DNA from 3 places in the Variovorax sp. P2_H12 genome. Region 3 is predicted to be linked to each of the others. Evidence: predicted binding sites of a transcription regulator. Region 3 holds the regulator's gene; each other region holds the start of a gene.

Region 1 (4,483 bases), on a different contig from region 3:
AGGTGATGACCGCTGATCGTCAGATTCATGAATGACCTCCTGGAATTGACGGTTGGGGGAAATAGCCGCGCCTCTGGAAACAAAGGCGTAGCCGGGGGAAACGAGAGGGGGATGAGGGGAAGGGACGAGAAGAAAAGAGGGGGGAAGCGAGAGGGTTCGGTTCACTATGCCCATGCTGTCATCGAATTGCAATCCCTCTGTGCCAGGGCTCTGCGCCAGATCAAGGGAACTTTGTCAGACGCTATCGATTTGATAGCTTGCAAGCCCCGGGGCACGCAGCCGCAGCCGATCGACTGGAAGCAAACCCAGGTCCGCCCCAAACGCCAGCGACCCCGCGAGTTGAAGGGCTTCCGGTCAGCGCCAGCTGGCCCGCATCCGGCTCAGGAGGTCGATCGTGGCGGCCGGCGGCGGCACGTGCGGCGCGCGCTCGGGCGGCGGCGGCCAGGTCTGGCGTTCGAAAAGCTCGGCATCGGCCGCGGTGATGAAGCGCGTGCGGCCGGCATAGAGGTGGCGGTCGCCGCGCACCGCCTGCTGCGTGACGTAGAAGCGCTGCGGCACCAGCAGGTGCAGGTGGTCGCGGGCGCGGGTCATCGCGACATAGAGCAGCCGGCGCTCCTCCTCGAGTTCGAGGGCGCCCTGCGCCACGTCGGCCGGGATGCAGCCGTCGACCACGTTCAGCACGTGGACCGAGCTCCACTCCTGCCCCTTGGCCGAATGGATGGTCGAGAGGATCAGGTAGTCCTCGTCGAGCAGCGGCGGTCCGGGCCGGTCGCTGGTGGCCTCGGGCGGATCCAGCGTGAGTTCGGTCAGGAAGCGCTCGCGCGAGGCATAGCCGGCGGCCAGCCGCGCGAGTTGCTCGACATCGCCGCGGCGCAGGCCGGCATCGTCGTGCAGGCGCTCCAGATGCGGGACATACCACTGCAGCGCGAGATCCATGTCGGCCGGCCAAGCGAGCGCGGGATCGCGCAGGGCGGCGTAGATGGCTGCGAAGCGGGCCCATTCGACCTGCGCCGCGGCCGGCGGCACGAAGGCCTGCACCGCAGCGCCGGGATCGGCGGCCTCGGCCATCGCATCGAGCAGGCGCGTCGAGGTGACCGGGCCGATACCCGGGATCATCTGCGTGACGCGAAAGCCGGCCATTCGGCCACGCGGGTTCTGCGCGAAGCGCAGCACCGCGAGCAGGTCCTTCACGTGGGCGGCCTCGAGGAACTTGAGGCCGCCGTACTTCACGAAAGGAATGTTGCGCCGCGCCAGTTCCAGCTCGAGCGCGGCGCTGTGGCTCGAGGTGCGGAACAGCACCGCCTGCGACTTCAGCGCCAGGCCGCCTTCGCGGTGCGCGAGCACGCGTTCGGCGACGAAGCGCGCCTGCTGGGCCTCGTCGGGCACCAGCACCAGCTGCGGCCGTCCGGCCGAGGGCTTGTCGGTCCAGAGGGTCTTGGCATGGCGTTCGGCGGCGGCCGCGATCACGGCGTTCGACACATCGAGGATCGGCTGCGTCGAGCGGTAGTTGCGCTCCAGCGTGACGACGCGCGCGGGCCGGTCGAACTGCTGCGGGAAATCGAGGATATTGCGAACCGTCGCGCCGCGGAAGGAATAGATCGACTGGGCGTCGTCACCCACCACCGTCAGGCCGCGGCCATCGGGCTTGAGAGCGCGCAGGATGGCGGCTTGCAACAGGTTGGTGTCCTGGTATTCGTCGACCAACACGTGGTCGAAGCGCGCGCCGATCTGGGCGGCCAGCGCGGGCTCGGCCACCATGCCTTCCCAGTACAGCAGCAGGTCGTCGTAGTCGAGCACCTGCTGCTGCTGCTTGGCCGCTACATAGGCGCCGAACAGATTCTTCAGTTCGCCCTCCCATTCGGCGCACCAGGGAAAGGCTTCCTTCAGCACCCGGGCCAGCGGCGCACAGGTGTTGACGGTGCGCGAATAGATCGAGAGGCAGGTTCCCTTCTGCGGAAAGCGCCGGGCCATGGAGGACAGGCCGATGTCGTGGCGCACCAGCCCCATCAGGTCCTCGGCATCGCCGCGGTCGTGGATGGTGAAGTTCTCGCCGAGGCCGATCTGCGCCGCGTACTCGCGCAGCAGCCGTGCGCCGATGCCGTGGAAAGTGCCGGCCCAGGGCAGCGCCGGCGGCGTCTGCGAAGCCAGCCCCAGCACGCGCATCAGAACCTGGCCCGCGCGGCGCTCCATCTCCTGCGCGGCGCGGCGCGAGAAGGTCAGGAGCAGGATGCGCTGCGGGTCGGCGCCGCCGGCGATCAAGTGCGCCACGCGGTGCGCGAGCGTGCTGGTCTTGCCCGAGCCCGCGCCGGCGATCACGAGCAGCGGCCGCGGGTCCTGCTGCGCGGGGTCGAGCGCGGCGTCGACGCCGTGCAGCACCGCGGCGCGCTGCGCGTCGTTGAGCTTCGCGAGCGCCTCCGCGAGCCGTTCGGCCTGGCTCGTGGCGCCGGGGGAAGTGGGTGTCTCAACGCGCTGCATCGCCGCAACTGTACTGTATGTCCGTCCAGCCTCAGGGCGGCGCCGTCACGGCCCGGATGACATAATCGCGCCTCGCTGCAACCGGAGACTCCCGCATGGAAATCGACCCGTCTCGGCAGCTTTCACTTCCCCTCTGACGCGTCGTCGGCGAGGGAATTGAAAGCGCCCACACCCCTCGCCCAACCGCCAGACATTTCACGGGAGTGAGCCCATGCTCAACATCTTCACGCTTGCCAACGGCCGCCTCGTCCAGGAAGAGATCGAGGCCCTCGAAGAGCTTTCCAAGTTCCAGCCGATCTGGGTCGATCTCGAATCGCCCACGGTCGAGGAAAAGCGCTGGATCAAGCAGTACTACGGCCTGTCGATCCCCGAAGACGCGATGGACGAGGACATCGAGGAATCGGCTCGCTTCTACGAGGAAGACAACGGCGAACTGCACATCCGCAGCGACTTCCTGATCGACGACGACGAGAACCCGCGCTCGGTGCGCGTGGCCTTCATCCTCAACCAGCACAACGCCGAGCTGCGCAGCTGCGGCGTGCTGTTCTCGATCCACGACGAGGACGTGCCGGTGTTCCGCCTGCTGCGCATGCGCGCGCGGCGGGCGCCGGGGCTGATCGAAGACGCCAAGGAAGTCCTGCTGAAGCTGTTCGACGCCGATGCCGAGTACTCGGCCGACACGCTCGAGAACATCTATGACGAGCTCGAATCCGCAGGCAAGAAGGTGCTGTCGGGCAACGTCAGCGACGAGCTGGCCGGCGAGGTGCTCGGCCTGATCGCGCGCCAGGAGGACTTGAACGGGCGCATCCGCCGCAACGTGATGGACACGCGCCGTGCCGTCAGCTTCATGATGCGCAGCCGCATGCTGAATGCCGAGCAGTTCGAGGAGGCGCGGCAGATCCTGCGCGACATCGAGTCGCTCGACAACCACACGGCCTTCCTGTTCGAGAAGATCAACTTCCTGATGGCCGCGACCGTCGGCTTCATCAACATCAACCAGAACAAGACCATCAAGATCTTCTCGGTCGCCAGCGTGGCGCTGCTGCCGCCGACCCTGATCGCGAGCGTGTACGGCATGAACTTCAAGTTCATGCCCGAGCTCGACTGGGGCTATGGCTACGGCTTCGCGATCGTGCTGATGATCGCCAGCGCGCTGGTCCCGATGTGGTACTTCCGCCGGCGCGGCTGGTTGAAGTGACCACCCCGTTGCCTGCTCACTTCGTGTAGCCGCCTCCCCCTCAAGGGGCGCACCCAGCGGCCCGGCAGAGCCGGTTCCGCGGGTGCCCCGAACAAAGTGGCCTGGGCGGGCCTGGTTCTTATGGCGGCGGCAGCGTCGCCAGCCAGGCATCGACCAGCGCCAGGCTGTAGCGGCTCGCGACCGCCGAGACGAAGCGCGTGAAGTCGCCATGCGCCGCATCGTCGGCGCGATCGGAAATGGTGCGCACCGCGGCGAAGGGCACGCCGTAGTCGTGGCACACCTGGGCCACCGCGGCGCCCTCCATCTCGACCGCCAGCGCGTCGGGCAGGTCGCGGCGAAGCACGGCGCTTTCGGCTGCGGTCGAGACGAAGCGGTCGCCGCTCACCAGCAAGCCGCGATGCACCGTCGGCGCGGCCAGGCCGAAGTCCTCGACCACCTGCGGCCCCAGCAGGCCAACCGGGTCGCGCAGCATCTCGGCGGCCACCGCCGCGAGCGAATCGCCGATCGCGGTGTCGACCGCGAAACGGGCGTGGCCGGTCAGCGGCACCTCGTACCTCGGGAAGATCGGCGAGGCGTCGAGGTCGTGCTGGAGCAGCCTGGTGGCGACCACCACGTCGCCCACCCGGACGCCCGGCGCCAGCCCGCCGGCGACGCCGGTGAAGACGATCGCGCGGACCTTGAAGCGCTCGAGCAGCACCGTGGCCGTGAGGGCCGCCGCCACCTTGCCGATGCGCGACAGCACCGCGACCACCGGCTGCCCGCGCAGGTGCCCGACCCAGAAGTCCCGCCCCGCCACGTGCACGCGCTGCT
Region 2 (4,483 bases), on a different contig from region 3:
GCCTCGCTGATGAAATCCTTGGCGGCCAGCTCGTCGAGGGCCCGGGCCAGGGTGCCGGGCTCTTCCTCGTATTTCTTGAGCTTGCGCTCGAGTTCGGCGCGCGAATGCTCGCGCTGGCTCAGGAGGCGCAGGGCGCGCCCCTTGAGCGACGGCGCACTGAAAGCCATGGCGGCCGGGTTACTTCTTGTCGGCCTTCTCGGCCTTCTCGGCCTTCTCGGCCTTCTCGGGCTTGTCGGCCTTCTCGACCGCCGCGTCGACGTTCGCCACCGCCTCGGCCAGCAGCGGAATGCCCAGCGATTCGCGCACCTTGTTCTCGATCTCGCGCGACAGCTCGGGGTTCTCGCGCAGGAATTCGCGCGCGTTGTCGCGGCCCTGGCCGATCTTCTCGCCGTTGTAGGCGTACCAGGCGCCGGACTTGTCGACGATCTTGGCATTGACGCCCATGTCGATGATCTCGCCTTCGCGGCTGATGCCCTCGCCGAACAGGATGTCGAACTCGGCCGTCTTGAAGGGCGGGCTGACCTTGTTCTTGACCACCTTGACCTTGGTCTCGTTGCCGATCGCCTCGTCGCCCTTCTTGATGGTGCCGATGCGGCGGATGTCCAGCCGCACCGAGGCGTAGAACTTCAGCGCATTGCCGCCGGTGGTGGTTTCGGGCGAGCCGAACATCACGCCGATCTTCATGCGGATCTGGTTGATGAAGATGACCATGCAGTTGGTCTTCTTGATCGTGGCGGTGAGCTTGCGCAGCGCCTGGCTCATCAGGCGGGCCTGCAGGCCGGGCAGCGAGTCGCCCATCTCGCCTTCGATTTCGGCCTTGGGGGTGAGCGCGGCGACCGAGTCGACGACGATCAGGTCGACCGCACCCGAGCGCACCAGCGAATCGACGATCTCGAGCGCCTGCTCGCCGGTGTCGGGCTGGCTGATCAGCAGGTCGGACAGGTTGACGCCGAGCTTCTGGGCATATTGCACGTCGAGCGCATGCTCGGCATCGACGAAGGCGCAGGTGCCGGCCTGGCGTTGCATCTCGGCGATGACCTGCAGGGTGAGCGTGGTCTTGCCCGAGGATTCAGGACCGTAGATCTCGATCACGCGGCCGCGCGGCAGGCCGCCGACGCCGAGCGCGATGTCCAGGCCCAGCGAGCCGGTGGATACCACCTGGATGTCTTCCAGCGCCTCGCCTTCGCCGAGCCGCATGATCGTGCCCTTGCCGAACTGCTTTTCGATCTGGGCCAGCGCGGCCTGGAGGGCCTTGGCCTTTTCGCTGTTGGCGACCGAGATGCTTGCGCCTTTGACGACTGCGTCCATGTGAGAACTCCTTGAATATCAACGGGTTGCGGGAAATTCATCCCGCTGCTTTTAATTACAGGCTGGATGCTTGAACAGTAGTGTAGGGGCGGATTGATCCAGAAAAATCCAATTTTTGATCAGTTTGCTTTACTATCGACTGTCATGTCCGGCACGCAATTTCCGATCGACCACGACGCCTGGCGCCAGACCCACCTGGGCCGCCTGCTGGGCCACGCGATGCGGCGCTTCGACGAGCGGGTGCTGGCGCTGATGGCGCATGACGCCGGGGCGCCGCTGGCGCTGTCGAACCTCGCGGCGCGCGCGCAGGTGAGCGCCGCCCACATCCACATCACGCGCCATCTGGCGCGCGACGGCTCGCGGCTGACCGAACTGGCCGAGCGGGCCGGCATGACCAAGCAGGCGATGGGCGCCCTGGTCGACCAGTGCGAGGCCTGGGGGCTGGTGCAGCGCGGGCCCGATCCGCTCGATGCCAGGGCGCGGCGGGTGCTGTTCACCACCGACGGCCTGGCCTGGCTCGAGGCCTTCCGCAGCGCCGTGGCGCAGGCCGAGGAGGAATTCCGCGCCAGCGTCGGCAGCGAGATCGCCACCGTGGTAACCATTGGACTCGAGGCGTACACGGCGGCCTAGAATCTGAAGGGGCTTGGCGCGACCAAGTCCAGGAACCCCGCGGAACCGGCTCCGCCGGGCCGCTGGGGTTGCCCCCGGAGAGGGGGTGCAGAGCCACACGAAGTGGGCGAGGCTGGGGGTGAGCCTAGGATGCGAATACTGATTGCAGAAGATGACCAGGTTCTGGCCGATGCCCTGCTGCGCAGCCTGCGCACCTCGGGTTCGGCGGTCGACCACGTCGCGACCGGCTCGCAGGCCGATGCCGCGCTGATGACCAACCGGGAGTTCGACCTGCTGATTCTCGACCTCGGCCTGCCCAACATGCATGGCCTCGAGATCCTCAAGCGGCTGCGCGCCCGCGGCTCGCAGCTGCCGGTGCTGGTGCTGACCGCGGCCGACAGCGTCGAGGAACGGGTCAAGGGCCTGGACTACGGCGCCGACGACTACATGGCCAAGCCCTTCTCGCTGCAGGAACTCGAGGCGCGGGTGCGCGCCCTCACGCGGCGTGGCATGGGCGGCACCAGCAACGCGATCAAGCACGGCCCGCTGGTCTACGACCAGGCCGGCCGGGTCGCGACCTTCGACGGCAAGATGCTCGAGCTGTCGGCGCGCGAGCTCGGTCTGCTCGAGGTGCTGCTGCAGCGCGCCGGACGGCTGGTGAGCAAGGACCAGCTCGTCGAGCGCCTGTGCGAATGGGGCGAGGAGGTGAGCCTCAATGCGATCGAGGTCTACATCCACCGCCTGCGCAAGAAGATCGAGAAGGGGCCGGTGCGCATCGCCACGGTGCGCGGGCTCGGCTATTGCCTCGAAAAGATCCCCTCGTAGCCGGCCCCGCTCCGTCCGGCCAGACGCTTGGTAAAACTCTTTCAGCGCGCGCAGCGCTCTCTCTTCGGCGAGATCCTCGACTGGATGCTCACGCCGCTGCTGCTGCTGGTGCCGGTCAGCATCGGCGTCACCTGGCTGGTGGCGCAGGGCATCGCGAACGCGCCCTTCGACCGGGCGCTGGAATCCAACATCCAGACCCTGGCCCGGCTGGTCGACGCGGACAACGGCCAGATCAAGTTCGTGCTGCCGCAGCCGGCGCGCGAGATCCTCGGCAGCGACGACATCGACCAGGTCTACTACCAGCTGCTCGACGGCCACGGCACGCTGCTGAGCGGCGAGCGCGACGTGCCGTTCCCGGGCACGGACGACCCGCCGGTGCCGGGCGTGGTCTACCTGCGCGACGGCCAGATGCACGGCCGCCAGGTGCGGATCGCCTCGCTCTGGGTCGCCGGCAGCACGCCCGACGCGCCGTTCGCGCTGCTGCAGGTGGCCGAGACCCGCGAGAAGCAGTCGGTGCTGGCCACCGAGATCATCAAGGGCGTGCTGCTGCCGCAATTCGCGATCCTGCCGCTGGCGGTGCTGCTGATCTGGCTGGCGCTGGTGCGAGGCATCAAGCCGCTGTCGGTGGTCGAGGCGCGCATCCGCGAGCGCAAGCCGGGCGACTTGAGCCCGCTGGACGAATCCTCGGTGCCGCTCGAAGTGGTGCCGCTGGTGCTGTCGGTCAACGACCTGCTGAGCAAGCTCAACGACTCGATCGGCACCCAGAAGCGCTTCCTTGCCGACGCCGCGCACCAGCTCAAGACGCCGCTGGCGGGCCTGCGCATGCAGGCCGACCTGGCCCAGCGCGAGGGCGCCAATGCCGACGAACTCAAGCAGTCGCTCAAGCAGATCGGCCGCGCCAGCGTGCGCGCCACGCACACGGTCAACCAGTTGCTGTCGCTGGCCCGCGCGGAGGGCAGCGGCGCCGCCATCGGGCGCCAGCCCTGCGACCTGGCGCGACTCACGATCGAGGTGGTGCGCGAGGCCGTGCCGCGCGCCATCGACAAGCGCATCGACCTGGGCTACGAGGGCGCGGAGGCGGGCTCGCCCGGCGTGGTGTTCGAAGGCAATCCGACGCTGCTGAAGGAGCTGGTGCGCAACCTGGTCGACAACGCGATCAATTACACGCCGTCGGTGCCCGAGCGGCCCGGCGTGATCACCGCGCGGGTGCTGGCCGATCCCTTCGGCCACGTGCTCGTGCTGCAGGTCGAGGACAACGGCCCCGGCATCGCGGCGCACGAGCGCGAGCTGGTGTTCGAGCCCTTCTACCGGGTGCTCGGTAACGAGGCCGACGGCTCCGGCCTGGGGCTGCCGATCGTGCGCGAGATCGCGCGCCAGCACCACGCGATCGTGCGGCTGGAAGACGCGCACCCGGGCCAGCAGCCGCCGGGGACGCTGGTGAGCCTGCGGATCGATGCCAATCCCCACGCCCGGGACCGCGCGGGGTCCTAGGGGGCCCGGTCAGGGTTTGGCGGGCGGCGGATTCTTGCGGATCTGCAGCATCTGCGGCCGGACCTGCTGCTGCAGGCGCTGCGGCTCGGTCTCGCTGAAGCGCGCGGGCTCGGCGCCGAACAGGGCAAACGCGCCGCGGGTCCAGGCGAAATAGCCCAGGTTGGCGACCAGCAGGGCGACCACGACCAGGCGCAGGATCATGGCGGCACGCGCAGCGGGCGGACGCTGACTTCGGCGCTGCTGATGCTCT
Region 3 (4,483 bases):
TTTGCGCCGGCAATTCGCGTTTCGACAGGTCGCCGGGCGTCTTGAGGTCGGGCGGTACTTCGATCACCAGCTCGGCGTGCGGGTTCTGCCAGCGCGCGCTCACCACCTTGCCTTCCAGGTAGAGCGGCCGGTCCTGGTCGAAACTGCTCCATCCGTGGTGGGCCCAGGCGAACGGCATCGCTGCGGGCAGCGCTGCAACGGCGAACATCAGGCTGCGACGTTTCATGCAGGGGGCTCCTTTCGCTCAGTAGGCGATCCAGCGGCCGCAGAACACGACGGCCAGCCAGATCGCAGTGGACGACAACATCTGTATCCGCGCCAGCCAGTCAAGTTTCGCCAGCGAGCGGCGGCCGTGGAACCACAGCGCGTTGCAGCCGGCCACGAGCAACAGCCCCATCTTCACCAGAAACACGCGGTTGGCGAGCAGCTCTGCGGGCTGGGTGGCGAACATCAGAGATCCGCTGGCTGCCGCGAGCGCGAAGCCTGTCAGCGCGATGGTCAGCGACAGCCTGGCCAGCCCCATGATCGGCAAGGCGGCCACACGGCCGAACACCCGAACCTCGAGCGCCACCAGATTGCCCAGGAGCAGCGCGATGCCGACGATGTGCGCGACCTCGAGCGCCGGATAGGCCCAAGGAATCGTGCGCAGCGCGTCGAGCATGGGGTCAGGCGGCCGGGCCGCTCGCCAGCAGTTCGAGCATCAGCGCGATCCGCGCCTTGACCGGACTCAGCGCCCCGGCGTCGCGCAGGCGCTGGTCGGGTCTCGGCAGGATCCGCCCTTCGGCGCAGCGCGTCGCGCGCACCACCGCCACGCCCTCGGCCTGCGCCCGAAGCGCCGCGGCTTCCAGCGCGTGGTGCAGCGTGCCGTTGCCGGTCGCGGCCAGCACGATCCCCTGCACCGGCTCGACGGCGCCGCGCCGGCGCTCCTCGAGCAGCGCATCGACGAGGGTGCCGCGCGCTTCGGCGTGGCTCGCGAGGATCTCCACGCGGGGCCAGGTCGCCGCGCCCGCCATGCGATCGAAGACGGCTCGAGCGGCCGGGTCGCCTGCCGGCCAGCACCTGAGCAGGCGCACCGTGCCTTCCTCGACATAGGCCAGCGGGCCGGCATCGCCCGAATCGAAGGCATCGAGCCTGTAGGTATGGACCTTCCGGACCTCGAGGGCGCCGTGAACGGTCCCCGCGCAGACGGCGACCACGCCGCATGCGTGCGGCGTCGCGGCGACGACGATGGCATCGCGCAGGTTCTGTGGTCCGTCGGGTGCAAGGGCGCTGGCCGGCCGCATCGCGCAGGTCAGGACCACCGGCTTCGAAGGCGCCAGCACCGACTGGAGGAAGAACGCGGTTTCTTCCAGCGTGTCGGTCCCGTGCGTGATGACGATGCCCGCCACATCTCGCTCTGCGAGCCAGTGGGCGCAGCGCTGCGCCAGCGCCCGCCAGATGGCGACGCCCATGTCCTTGCTGTCGACCTGCGACACCTGCTCGGCCTCCAGCCCGATGCCAGCAGGAGCGTCGATGCCGTGCAGCAGATCGGCGACGCCGACCTCGCCGGCGGTGTAGCCGATGTTGTCGCTCGCAGTGCCGGCACGTCCGGCGATGGTGCCGCCGGTGCCCAGGACGATCACGCGGCGCTCACGGTTCACGGAGATGGGGTCCATGGCTTGCCAACTTTTCAAAACTGGTTAAAAATACAGGTACTGGACGTTTAGCCAGTACCCCGTCAGGAGTCACCATGCAGTTCGCAGTCAAGCTTACAGCCCGCCAGCAGCAGATTCTGGATCTGATCCAGAGCGCCATCGCACGCACCGGTGCGCCCCCCACGCGGGCCGAGATCGCCGCCGAACTGGGGTTCAAGTCGGCCAACGCAGCCGAAGAGCATCTCCAGGCGCTGGCGCGCAAGGGTGTCATCGAGCTCGTGAGCGGCACCTCGCGTGGCATCCGGCTCAAGGGCGACGCACTGCGCTCCCTCAACGAATCCCGCAACAACCAGTTCTCGCTCTCCCTGCCGGGCATGGCACAGCTGGCATTGCCGCTGATCGGCCGCGTCGCCGCCGGATCGCCGATCCTCGCCCAGGAACACGTCGACAAGACCTACTACGTCGAGAACACCCTCTTCCAGCGCCAACCCGACTACCTGCTCAAGGTGCGCGGCATGTCCATGCGCGACGCCGGAATCATGGACGGCGACCTGCTGGCGGTCCAGGCCACCAAGGAAGCCCGCAACGGCCAGATCGTCGTGGCGCGGCTGGGAGACGAAGTCACGGTCAAGCGCCTCAAGCGCAACAAGCAGGTCATCGAGCTGCACGCCGAGAACCCCGACTACCCCACGATCGTGGTCCAGCCCGGCGAGCCCTTCGAAATCGAAGGCCTGGCGGTCGGCCTGATCCGCAACACGATGCTGATGTAAGGGCCAGTTCCGCGCCTGCGGTCACGCATGCGCACCCGATCCGGCCGCAACAGGTGGCGGGCGTATGGCGCGAAGAGCCATCACCCTGTCGAGGCCGATGAAAGCAATCCTGCCTGTGTTCAACCTCTGATTTTTCTGGAGTTCACATGGGAATCGCTCTCCTCAGCATTGCTGATCTTCTGACGCCGCTGCAGTCGCTGGCCAACCGCTGGATGCCACGGCGCCGTCCGGGCCGCACGATGTCATCGGGCCTGCGCTACGTCGGCGTTCGTCCCAGCTGCGGGCTTCGCCAGGGCGCTCCGGCAGCTGCAGGTGCGCCGGCACGCCCCCTGCGCGTCGTCCGGACGGTCGATGCGCAACAGCCGGGCCGGGCCGCCGGTCGTGTGGTGATCTCGGGCCGCATGGCGGATGTGTGTGCGGAGCTCGACCGCCTGGTGGCGCTGGAGGCCGCCGAGGCCACGCCCCGGCCAGCCCACATGCACTGAGCCCGCCCGCGAGGCGGACGCCGGCGTCGAGCAGGCGCCGGCAATCCGGGCCGACGCAGCAGACAAGTCGAGATACGCCGACACAGCATCCCGGTCGTGCGAGGCACAATGGCACGCCATGAACATTGTGATCCTCGACGACTATCAGGATGCGGTGCGCAAGCTGAGCTGCGCCTCCAAGCTCGACGCCTATGCGGCCAAGGTCTACACCAACACGGTCAAGGGCATTGGCCAACTCTCGGTGCGCCTGAAGGACGCCGATGTGATCGTGTTGATCCGCGAGCGCACCCAGATCTCCAGGCAACTGATCGAGAAGCTGCCCAAGCTCAAGCTGATCTCGCAGACCGGCCGGGTCGGCAGCCATGTCGACGTCAACGCCTGCACCGAGCAGGGCATCGCCGTGGCCGAGGGCTCGGGCTCGCCACTTGCACCGGCCGAACTGACCTGGGCCCTGATCATGGCCGCGATGCGCCGGCTGCCGCAGTACATCAGCAACCTGAAACATGGCGCCTGGCAGCAGGCGGGCCTCAAATCGGCCTCGATGCCACCGAATTTCGGTCTCGGCTCGGTGCTCAAGGGCAAGACGCTGTGCATCTGGGGCTATGGGCGCATCGGCCAGTTGGTGGCGCGCTACGGCCAGGCATTCGGCATGCAGGTCGTGATCTGGGGCCGCGAACAGAGTTGTGCCAAGGCACGCTCCGACGGCTTCCAGGTGGCGTCCGACCGCGAGACCTTCTTTGCCGCGGCCGACGTGCTGTCGGTGCATCTGCGGCTGACCGACGAGACGCGGGGCCTGGTCACGCTCGAGGATCTCTCGCGCATGAAGCCGACCGCATTGTTCGTCAACACCTCGCGCGCCGAACTGGTCGAGCAGGATGCGCTGCTGGCGGCACTGAACCGCGGCCGCCCCGGGCTGGCGGCGATCGACGTCTTCGAGAGCGAGCCGCCGCTGCAGGGCCATGCGCTGCTGCGTCTCGAGAACTGCATCTGCACGCCGCACATCGGCTACGTCGAGCAGGACAGCTACGAGATGTACTTCGGCCAGGCTTTCGACAACGTCGTCAGCTTCATCAAGGGCAACCCCACCAACATCGTCAACCCCGGCGCGCTGCAGGTCCGCCGTTGAAGCGGCCTGCCCTGCCGGCTGCCCTGTGGGCCCTGCTGGCGGGCAATTTCGTGATCGGCACCGGCGTGATGGTGGTGCCCGGCACGCTCAACGAACTGAGCCAGTCCCTGCAGGTCAGCGCGGCCACGGCGGGTCAGTTGATCACCGCGGGTGCGATCGTGATGTGCCTGGGCGCCCCGCTGCTGGCGGCCGTGGTTGCGGGCTGGGACCGCCGCCTGCTGCTGGCCTGCACCATGCTGTGGTATGCCGCCGGCCACCTGCTGGCGACGCTGATGCCGAGCTTCGGCGGGCTGCTGCTGGTGCGCATGCTGACCGTCGTCGCGCCCGCGGTGTTCACCGCGCAGGCGGCCGCCTGCGCCGGCTTGCTGGTGCCACCCGAACAACGTGGCCGCGCCGTCACTTTCGTCTTTCTCGGCTGGTCGATGGCCTCGGTGCTGGGGCTTCCGATCGGTGCGCTGGTGGGTGGCC

The links. Region 3 encodes LexA, which represses DNA repair genes until DNA is damaged. Its sites were predicted from a motif close to ACTGTATNNNNATACAGT; they were not measured.
Region 1: the regulator LexA is predicted to act here: its motif matches at 2,488-2,505, upstream of AC1DYK_RS30320 (ATP-dependent helicase).
Region 2: the regulator LexA is predicted to act here: its motif matches at 1,370-1,387, upstream of recA (recombinase RecA).

Annotation. Positions count from the first base shown of each region.
Region 1 covers NZ_JBFUFO010000050.1:52,085-56,567, forward strand. Annotated here, with positions in the region: gene hpf (ribosome hibernation-promoting factor, HPF/YfiA family) at 1-29, opposite strand, end outside; gene AC1DYK_RS30320 (ATP-dependent helicase) at 355-2,475, opposite strand; gene corA (magnesium/cobalt transporter CorA) at 2,687-3,673, shown strand; gene AC1DYK_RS30330 (5'-methylthioadenosine/adenosylhomocysteine nucleosidase) at 3,792-4,483, opposite strand, start outside.
Region 2 covers NZ_JBFUFO010000004.1:137,872-142,354, forward strand. Annotated here, with positions in the region: gene recX (recombination regulator RecX) at 1-167, opposite strand, end outside; gene recA (recombinase RecA) at 178-1,308, opposite strand; gene AC1DYK_RS04240 (MarR family winged helix-turn-helix transcriptional regulator) at 1,453-1,938, shown strand; gene AC1DYK_RS04245 (response regulator) at 2,068-2,742, shown strand; gene AC1DYK_RS04250 (sensor histidine kinase N-terminal domain-containing protein) at 2,827-4,233, shown strand; gene AC1DYK_RS04255 (sporulation protein) at 4,243-4,434, opposite strand; gene AC1DYK_RS04260 (biotin--[acetyl-CoA-carboxylase] ligase) at 4,431-4,483, opposite strand, start outside.
Region 3 covers NZ_JBFUFO010000024.1:614-5,096, forward strand. Annotated here, with positions in the region: gene AC1DYK_RS18430 (DUF6152 family protein) at 1-226, opposite strand, end outside; gene AC1DYK_RS18435 (hypothetical protein) at 245-661, opposite strand; gene AC1DYK_RS18440 (asparaginase) at 666-1,655, opposite strand; gene lexA (transcriptional repressor LexA) at 1,730-2,404, shown strand; gene AC1DYK_RS18450 (hypothetical protein) at 2,551-2,889, shown strand; gene AC1DYK_RS18455 (D-2-hydroxyacid dehydrogenase family protein) at 3,008-4,015, shown strand; gene AC1DYK_RS18460 (MFS transporter) at 4,012-4,483, shown strand, end outside.